Regions from separate parts of the Mesorhizobium sp. LCM 4577 genome, predicted to be linked through region 1. Evidence: riboswitches for the same ligand, from Rfam matches in the RefSeq annotation. Region 1 holds a riboswitch; the other holds the start of a gene.
The links. A riboswitch is a leader RNA that binds a small molecule or an ion and turns the genes downstream of it on or off. The one in region 1 is predicted to bind cobalamin.

Region 1 (4,837 bases):
TGTTATCTGCTTCACGACACGGTTTATCCACTGAGACCAGCCAGACGGCGTGAGTGCAAACCGGTCAAATAGCCGTTCTGCACCGCCCCGTCGCGCGGTACCATCAGCCCGCACCACCTCGGATCGTCTCCGGCATAGCGTTGCATTTCGGTTGAGCATTTTTACAGATCCTTCCCGAAAATTCACAGAGGCTTTGCAATACCAAATCGCTAAAAATGGTAGGAATCCCAAAGGCTGTTTGAGGGCAGCGAGGTCAAGCCGGGTGCATTTATTTCCGGTCACAAAGCCGCGACTTATGAGCACTTCGGGCGCGAAGAGTCTACTTGGGAGAGGCCGGCACTTACGGCACGATGCAAGGCTCGCAGCGCCGCGAGACTCGTGCCGAATAGATTGGCATGCGGAAAGCCCATCCCAAATGATCGCGCCCGGCCGGCATGGCAGAAAGCCGGTACTCGTTGGCGGAGACATTGATGCCGGAATATGACGTGCTTTGCATCGGCAATGCCATTGTCGACATCATCGCGCAGTGCGACGAGGCCTTTCTCGAAACCAACGGCATCATCAAGGGCGCGATGAACCTCATCGACACCCGACGCGCCGAGCTGCTCTACAGCCGCATGGGGCCGGCGATCGAAGCTTCAGGCGGCAGCGCCGGCAACACGGCGGCGGGCGTGGCGAGCTTCGGCGGCCGCGCCGCCTTCTTCGGCAAGGTGTCCAACGACGCGCTCGGCGACATCTACAGCCATGATATCCGCGCCCAGGGGGTGGCCTTCGACACCAAGCCACTGCAAGGCGAGCCGCCGACGGCGCGCTCGATGATCTTCGTCACGCCGGACGGCGAGCGCTCGATGAACACCTATCTCGGCGCCTGCGTCGAGCTGGGGCCGGAGGACGTCGAGGCCGACAAGGCGGCCGGCGCCAAGGTCACCTATTTCGAGGGTTATCTGTGGGATCCGCCGCGCGCCAAGGAAGCGATCCGGCAGACCGCCAGGCTGGCGCATGCGGCCGGGCGCGAGGTGTCGATGACGCTGTCGGATTCCTTCTGCGTCGACCGCTACCGCGACGAGTTCCTGGATCTGATGCGCTCGGGCACGGTCGATATCGTCTTCGCCAACAGCCACGAGATCAAATCGCTCTGCCAGACCGCTTCGTTCGAGGACGCGCTGGCTGCGATCCGCAAGGACTGCAAGATCGCCGCCGTCACCCGCTCGGAAAAGGGCTCGGTGATCGTGCGCGGCGACGAGACCGTCACTATCCGCGCGACCACGATCAGTGAACTGGTCGACACCACTGGCGCCGGCGACCTCTATGCCGCCGGCTTCCTCTACGGCTATACGAGCGGCCGCAGCCTCCAGGACTGCGGCGACCTCGGCTCGCTGGCGGCCGGGCTGGTGATCCAGCAGATCGGCCCGCGGCCGCGCCAGAACCTGCGCCGCGAGGCCGAACAGGCAGGCCTGCTGTAGGGGCGTGCCAAGGACCAGCTTCCTTCCTCCTAGTGAAAGCTGTTTAGGAAAGCGCGAGCAAATCGAAATGTCGCATGTGCATTCCGTCGAGGGTTCCCCTTGGCGTTTCTGGTCTAGTTGCCGGAACTCAGAAACGGGTTGGCGCCGCTTACCGGTGGCAGTTTCAGGTGATCTTTGATATCAGTCGGCGCGCGGACGCCCACATTCGCATACTGCAGCATGCGACTAGCCTCGCAGTTCTGCTGGCGCGCCACCCTGGCTCGCGCCCCAATCGGTCCGACCAAAGGCCCGGCTCATTTGTCAATTTGGCCCGGTCACCTACAGCGGCCAAGGTCTGGCTTCATGTAGCCAATCTCACTTACCGCGTGCCGAATTAAACATCTTCACGATCGAAAAGTTCGTCCTCTACGCGACTTAGAAATCACTCCGTCAAAGTGCGTTCACATAATGACATAAACATTTCTTTATGCGAGATTGACACAAGAGCTGACTGCTGTGATTGTGTCCAAGCCATGGTTCTCCGTACGGCGCTGCCGCAGCGGAGCTAAGAGGAAGCCGGTGCGATGCCGGCGCTGCCCCCGCAAGAGGCGAGCCGACCCCACTCATGTCACTGAGGCGAACAGCCTCGGGAAGACGGGTAGAGGCTATGACCCCGAGCCAGGAGACCTGCCACGGCGAACTATTGTCCACGGGCGGGGTGTCTCGGTGGCCGCTGCGGCCCGGCGTTCGGACCGGCCTACTGGCGCCTTCGTTGTCCCCCACGCCTCAATCATCGGGGTATCGCATGACTCTCTCTCAGCAAATTCCTGTAGCAACGCTTGGTGTGCCGCGCATCGGTCGCAGGCGAGAACTGAAATTCGCGCTTGAAAGCTATTGGTCCGGAAAATCTTGCGCTGCCGAGCTTCTCGCGACGGCAAAGGCGCTCCGTGCCGCGAACTGGGAGGAGCAGCGCGATCGCGGTGTGTCGAAAATCCCGTCGAACGACTTCTCGCTCTACGACCATGTACTCGACACCGCCGCCATGGTCGGCGCCGTGCCGTCCCGCTACGCATGGAATGGCGGCGAGGTCCCACTCGACATCTATTTCGCCATGGCCCGCGGCAACCAAGGTCAGACGGGCAATCGCGACTCTGGTCGGGAGCCTGCGGCTTGCACTGCCCTAACCGCGATGGAAATGACCAAATGGTTCGACACCAACTATCATTACATTGTGCCGGAACTTGACGACGATCAGGCGTTCACACTCTCGTCGACCAAAACGGTTGATTACTTCCTCGAGGCTAAAGCCCTGGGCATTCATACACGCCCGGTCATCCTTGGACCGGTCACTTTTCTCAAGCTGGCGAAGTCACCTGCCGAAGGTTTCAATCCCCTCACGCTCCTGCCGCGACTTCTGCCCGTCTACGAGCAACTCCTGCGGAGGTTGAAATTCTCGGGAGCCGATTGGGTGCAGATCGATGAACCAGCGCTTGTGCTCGACCTAAACCCGAACGAACGAGCCGCACTTGAATTTGCCTATGGGCAGCTGTCGAAGGCCGCGCCCGAGCTGAAGATCATGCTGGCTACCTATTTCGGGCCGCTGGGGGACAATCTCGAGACGGCGATATCGCTGCCTGTGGCCGGCCTGCATCTTGATCTCTCCCATGCTCCCGAACAGTTGGAGACGGCTGGTCGGCTCGCGCCCAAGGATCTGGTGTTATCGCTTGGCTTGATCAATGGCCGCAACGTCTGGCGCGCGAACCTCACTGCCATTCTCGACCGCATCAAGCCGACCGTCGCGGGCTGGCCCTTGGATCGAGTCGAGATCGCGCCTTCGTGCTCGATGCTGCATGTGCCCATCGACTTGCGTATGGAGACGGCACTGGATGCGAACATCAGGTCGTGGCTCGCCTTCGCGGCCCAGAAGACCGACGAGCTGGTCATCCTGGCTCGGGCCTTGTCCCAAGGTAAAGATGCGGTGGCTGGCGAGTTGAAAGCTTCTACCGAGGCTGCCGCAACTCGCGCAACATCCACGAAGGTCCATGACCCGCTCGTTGAAGGACGGATCGCCGACATCAACGGCGCCATGAAGCAACGAAAGAGCGCATTTGCCGAGCGTTCCAGGGTCCAGGCCCGCACGCTCGGCCTGCCGCCGTTCCCGACGACGACCATTGGATCCTTTCCGCAGACGCCTCAGGTGCGCAAGGCGCGTTCCGCTCACGCGAAGGGCCGGCTCAGCTATGTCGACTACGAAACCTTTCTGAAGAAGGAGATCGAGGCTGCTATTCGCTGGCAGGAGGAGATCGGGCTGGACGTGCTGGTGCATGGCGAGTTCGAACGAAACGACATGGTACAGCATTTCGGCGAGCAACTTTCCGGCTTCGCCTTCACCGAACATGCCTGGGTGCAGAGCTATGGGTCGCGCTACGTGCGTCCCCCCATCATCTTCGGCGACGTATCGCGCCCCAATCCGATGACGGTGCGCTGGTGGCAATTCGCCCAGTCGCTTACGCAAAAGCCTGTGAAGGGAATGCTTACAGGCCCAGTGACCATTCTCAATTGGTCTTTTGTCCGCGACGACGTACCCCGCTCCGAGGTCTGCCGCCAGATCGCGCTCGCTATTCGCGATGAAGTGACGGACCTCGAAGGATCCGGCGCAAGGATGATCCAGATCGACGAGGCCGCGTTTCGCGAAGGCTTGCCACTGCGCAAGTGCGACTGGAAGGTCTATCTCGACTGGTCGGTCGAATGCTTCCGGATCGCTTCAACAGGTGTAAAGGACTCGACTCAGATCCATACCCACATGTGCTATTCGGAGTTCAACGAGATCATCGACGCGATCGCTGAGCTGGACGCGGATGTGATTTCGATTGAGACATCGCGCTCGGCAATGGAACTGCTGGACGCCTTTACGAGCTCTAAATATCCGAACGAAATCGGTCCAGGAGTCTATGACATCCACTCACCGCGCGTTCCGGAAGTCGCCGAGATTTCGGAGCTCGTCATGCTTGCCCGCGAGCGACTGTCCGATGGTCAACTGTGGATAAATCCGGACTGCGGCCTCAAAACTCGCAAATGGGAGGAGGTCCGCCCTGCCCTGATTAACATGGTTGCGGCAGCATGCGCCCTGCGGGAGAAACAGCAGGCCGAGCTCGCGCGGCCCCTGTGACCCGTAAACGGGTGAGCAGCAGCGGTCGCGGACGGGTGCCTTTGCCCGACATTTGCCTGGCAAGCTGGCATCAATGCCGTTCGGGAGAAAACTTCTGATCGCGTTGTGGAAGCATGTTCATCATGGTGCTTGCCGTGAGGCGCTGTCATGAAGCCATTCTTTTCCATCCATTGGATTTATAGCAGCCGCTGATCCTGGGCGAACCAACCTTCGAACGCGCGACGCT
Region 2 (4,837 bases), on a different contig from region 1:
CAGGAAGGCGACCTCGAGATCGAAGATGATGAACAGGATCGACACCAGGTAGAAACGGATGTCGAACTTCATGCGGGCGTCGTCGAACGAATTGAACCCGCATTCATAGGCGGAAAGCTTTTCCGGGTCGGGATTGCGGTAGGCCACCAGGAAAGGAGCGACGATCAGCGCCAGACCGACGATCATCGCCACGGCGATGAACAGGACGATAGGCAGGTAAGAACTCAGGAGTGCGCTCATGCGGCGGCTTTCCTTCGGCGGGGCAGTTCACTTTGATTACAGCAACGAACTCTAATGCGGAAGCGTGACAGTTTAACCGCTGAACCGTTTTAAGAGGGCCCATGCTGCAACGCGGCGAGGGTTAGCGCAGCGGTTTCGGTGACGCAAGTCAAACCTTGTTCAAATCGCGGCCCTGGACGCCTTATCGGAAGAAACTGGTCCGATCCGCTCCTGTTTGATTTCCTTCACTTTTTACTCCACTTTTCTCTCCTGACATATCTCCCGCCATTTGCCTGCTAGCATGGCCGGAATCACCGGCTAAAAATCCGACGGACGATCGGGGCAAGGACACCTTGATGAAGGAGAAAATCTCGCTCGCCATGGCCAGGCGCATCGCGCTCGGCGCGCAGGGGTTCAACGACCCCAGGCCCAATAGTGTTCCGGACCGACGCCATCTTGCCCGCGTGCTTTCGCGGACCGGCCTGCTGCAGATCGATTCCGTCAGTGCGGTGGTGCGCGCACATTATATGCCGCTCTATTCACGCCTTGGCCCCTACCCGCTGGCGCTGCTCGACAATGCGGCGGTCACCCGCAAGCGTGCGGTCTTTGAATATTGGGCGCACGAGGCCTCGTTCCTGCCTGTCGAGACCTATCCCTTGATGCGCTGGCGCATGCAGCGCGCCGAGCAGGGCGACGAGATGTATCTCGGCCTGGCGAAATGGGGCCGTGAACGCAAGGACATGATTGATGAGATCTATAGAGAGGTCGCCGATCGCGGTCCGATCGCCGCCTCAGATATCGAAGGCCATAAGGGCAATGGCGGCTGGTGGGGCTGGAGCGAGGCCAAGCACGCTTTCGAATGGCTGTTCTGGGCCGGTCGCATCACCACCGCCTACCGGCGCGGCTTCGAACGCTACTACGACCTGCCCGAGCGCGTTTTGCCGCAGGCCGTGCTCGACCTGCCCGTGCCCTCGGTCGAGGACGCGCATCGCGAATTGCTGCGCATCTCGGCACGCGCCCACGGCATCGCCACCTATGGCGACCTGCGCGACTATTTCCGGCTGGCGCCCGGCGACACCAAGGACCGCATCGAGGAACTGGTCGAAGCCGGCGATTTGCTGCCGGTGAAGGTCGAAGGCTGGGACAAGCCCGCTTATCTCCACAAGGACGCGCGAATCCCGCGCCGGATCGAGGCGCGTGCCCTGCTTGCCCCGTTCGATCCCGTGGTTTTCGAACGCACGCGCACCGAAAAGCTCTTCAATTTCCGCTATCGCATCGAGATCTACACGCCGGCCGAAAAGCGCCAATACGGCTACTACGTGCTGCCCTTCCTGCTCGGCGACCGCATCGTTGCCCGCGTCGATCTGCGCGCCGACCGCCCGGCCAGCGTGCTGCGCGTCCATGCCGCTTATGCCGAAGCCGGTGCTCCCGCTGAAACCGCCGCACAGCTCTTCGACGAACTGAAGCAAATGCAGGCATGGCTCGGCCTGCAGGCGATCGAAGTGACGCCGGCCGGCGACCTCGGACCGGCGCTGATCGACATGGCGATGCCATAGCAGCGCGTTGACAAACAAAAAGAACAAAAATAGAACAAAGCTTGCTATGAACCGAGCTTTGGTTTGATGACCCTCAATGGTTTCAAGTGTCTGGTAGTAGCAGCTCTAATGCTGTCTTCTACGCTCGATGCAAACGCTGCGTCCCAGTCGAAATGGGTAGAAGTCACCAAACCCGTAATCTACTGCGGCGGCGTAGACGCCGACGCGGCGGCGTTTTTGCTGCTGCGCTGGCTGAGTTCCGAACACGGAGAGATCGACGACGACATCAAGCAGTCCTGTGGCCTGCTGACGGTTGGCGATCAATATCTGCTCGACGATCAGCAACCAGAATCGGATAGGAGCCGGGTTATCTTGATGTGGAGCCCGATCTGCCCGAGAGGTTGTTCGCCAACCATGCTTCCGGCAGCCGCTGCGCCCCGTCGCCTCGTGGGAACATATCTTAAACCGATAAAGCCGCCGAAGGGCTGGGAGGGCTGGTAATGGCRCTGGCCCACACGACCGTGTCGTAGCCACGCGTTGACAGGCGCCTGGCCGTAAGCCTAAATCCTGACCCAGACGGTCTTCTCCCGGCAAAGGGAGGAGCCAAGAGGGAATGCGGTGCGGGCCAAAACCCAAATCCGCGGCTGTCCCCGCAACTGTAAGCGACGAGCCCCGGCCGAAAACCACTGGGATGTTCCCGGGAAGGCGGCATCTGAGGCGACGACCCGCGAGCCAGGAGACCTGCCGTCTGAGACTAAAAGTATCCGAATGCCCGGCGGGTTTTCCGGGCAAGGAGCCTGGTTTTGGATCGCAACGGCAGTTTCCCGGCAAACAGTGCGGACATTTCGTCCGAGCCCGATGCGCTGGCCGGCGTGACCGTCATCGTCTGCTCGTCCTGCCGCGACGAAACCGGATCCGACGCACATCCCCGCGCCGGCGCGCTGCTGGCCGAAGACACGCGCCGCGCCGCCTCGAGCGACAATATCCGCATTCGCACCGTCGAATGCCTCGGCAATTGCAAGCGCCGATTGAGCGCCGCGCTGCTGCGCGACGGCTGCTGGAGCTACGTCTTCGGCGATCTGGACACGACCAGCGGCGCCGACCTCGTTGCCGGCGCAAAGCTCTTCGCCACCTCGACCGATGGCCTGATCCCCTGGCGGGGCCGGCCCGATTCCCTCAAGCGCGGCCTGGTTGCCCGCATCCCTCCCCTCGACATGCTGAAGGACTGACCATGACCGCTTCCTTATCCCGCGTGCCCTGCACCGTCGTCACCGGCTTCCTCGGCGCCGGCAAGACGACGCTGATCCGCAACCTGCTCGAAAACGCCAAGGGCAAGCGGCTGGCGATCATCGTCAACGAGTTCGGCGATGTCGGCATCGACGGCGAGATCCTGAAGGGCTGCGGCGTCGACACCTGTCCGGAAGAAAACATCGTCGAGCTCGCCAATGGCTGCATCTGCTGCACCGTCGCCGACGACTTCGTGCCGGCGCTCGACCAGATCCTGTCCCGCACGCCGAAGGTCGACCACATCCTGATCGAGACCTCGGGCCTCGCTCTGCCGAAGCCGCTGGTCCAGGCGTTCCAATGGCCGACGGTGAAGAGCCGCGTCACGGTCGACGGCGTCGTCGCCGTGGTCGACGGCCCGGCGCTGGCCGACGGCCGCGTCGCATCCGACATGGACGCCTTGCAGGCGCAGCGCGCGGCGGACGACTCGCTCGACCATGACGATCCAGTCGAAGAGGTGTTCGAGGACCAGATCGCCTGCGCCGACCTGATCATCCTGTCGAAGAGCGACCTGATGGACGCCGCCGGCTCGCAGCGCGCCAACGCCGTTATCGGCGAGCACGTGGCGCGCGCCGTCAAGGTCGTCCCGACCACTCACGGTAAAGTCGACCCGTCGGTGCTGCTCGGCCTCGGCCTCGCCGTCGAGGACGACATCGAGAACCGCAAGACCCATCACGACGACGAGCTCGACCACGAGCATGACGATTTCGATTCCTTCGTCATCGACATCCCGTCGATCGCCAATCCGGACGAACTGGCAAAGCGCGTCGCCCTTGCCGCCGAACAGGAGAACGTGTTGCGCGTCAAAGGCTTCGTCGAAGTCGGCGGCAAGCCGATGCGCCTCCTGCTGCAGGCCGTCGGCCCACGTGTCAACCACTATTACGACCGCGCCTGGACAGCCGAGGACGACCGCCGCTCGCGGCTCGTCGTCATCGGCCTCAAGGGGCTGAACCGCCCGGCGATCGAGCGTATCCTCGCCGGCTGAGGCAAATCGGACAGCGATGCATATCCTCGCCACCACATCCGCTTCGCTCGACGATCTTGCCGAGCCGATCGACCTCAGGCAGACGCCTGCGGATGTCGTGGCCCTGTCCTTCACCGACAGCGATCTCGCCGGCCTGGCCGCCGCCTGGAAGGCCGATGCGGCGCGGCTGCCCTCGATGCGGCTTGCGGCGCTGCGCGACCTTCGCCACCCGATGTCGGTCGATCTCTGGATCGACAGCGTCGCCCGCCACGCCAGGGTCATCCTCGTCCGCATCCTCGGTGGCTATGAGTGGTGGCGCTACGGTTGCGACCAACTGGCGGCAGTGGCGAGCGAGCGCGGCATCAAGCTGGCGCTGCTGCCCGGTGAAAGCCATGACGAGGACCAGCGCCTGATCGAAGCCTCGACCCTGCCGCGCGAGGAGTTGGACGCCTTGCTCGGCTATTTCCGAGAGGGCGGTCCGGCGAACATGGCGGCGCTGGTGCGGAGATTGGCGAGGCTGGCGGGGGCTGAAGCGGCGGTTGCCGAGCTGGTGAGCGTACCGAAGGCGGGGTTTTATGAGCCGGGAGTTGGTGTCGTTGAGAAGCCGGACCTTTCAGAGGTCGGCGATCCTTCGCCCCCCTCTCTGTCCTGCCGGACATCTCCCCCTCAAGGGGGGAGATCAGCCGTCATCAACCCTGGCGCGTTTTCTTCAAGGGCGTCAAAAGAACCATCTGCAACGTCTGCGATTGGCGAAACCGTCGACGACAAAGCAATCTCCCGCCTTGAGGGGGAGATGTCCGGCAGGACAGAGAGGGGGGCGACGGAACTCGACGCC

Region 2: it holds a riboswitch for cobalamin, as region 1 does, so the genes downstream of both, LCM4577_RS28015 (DUF1636 family protein) here and metE (5-methyltetrahydropteroyltriglutamate--homocysteine S-methyltransferase) in region 1, are expected to answer to the same signal.

The regions. Positions count from the first base shown of each region.
Region 1 covers NZ_MDDU01000017.1:72,009-76,845, forward strand. Annotated here, with positions in the region: gene LCM4577_RS19465 (adenosine kinase) at 471-1,463, shown strand; cobalamin riboswitch at 1,960-2,152, shown strand; gene metE (5-methyltetrahydropteroyltriglutamate--homocysteine S-methyltransferase) at 2,248-4,611, shown strand.
Region 2 covers NZ_MDDU01000046.1:179,862-184,698, reverse strand. Annotated here, with positions in the region: gene LCM4577_RS28030 (NADH-quinone oxidoreductase subunit A) at 1-240, opposite strand, end outside; gene LCM4577_RS28025 (winged helix-turn-helix domain-containing protein) at 576-1,775, shown strand; gene LCM4577_RS28020 (hypothetical protein) at 1,842-2,255, shown strand; cobalamin riboswitch at 2,315-2,518, shown strand; gene LCM4577_RS28015 (DUF1636 family protein) at 2,558-2,983, shown strand; gene cobW (cobalamin biosynthesis protein CobW) at 2,986-4,023, shown strand; gene LCM4577_RS28005 (cobaltochelatase subunit CobN) at 4,040-4,837, shown strand, end outside.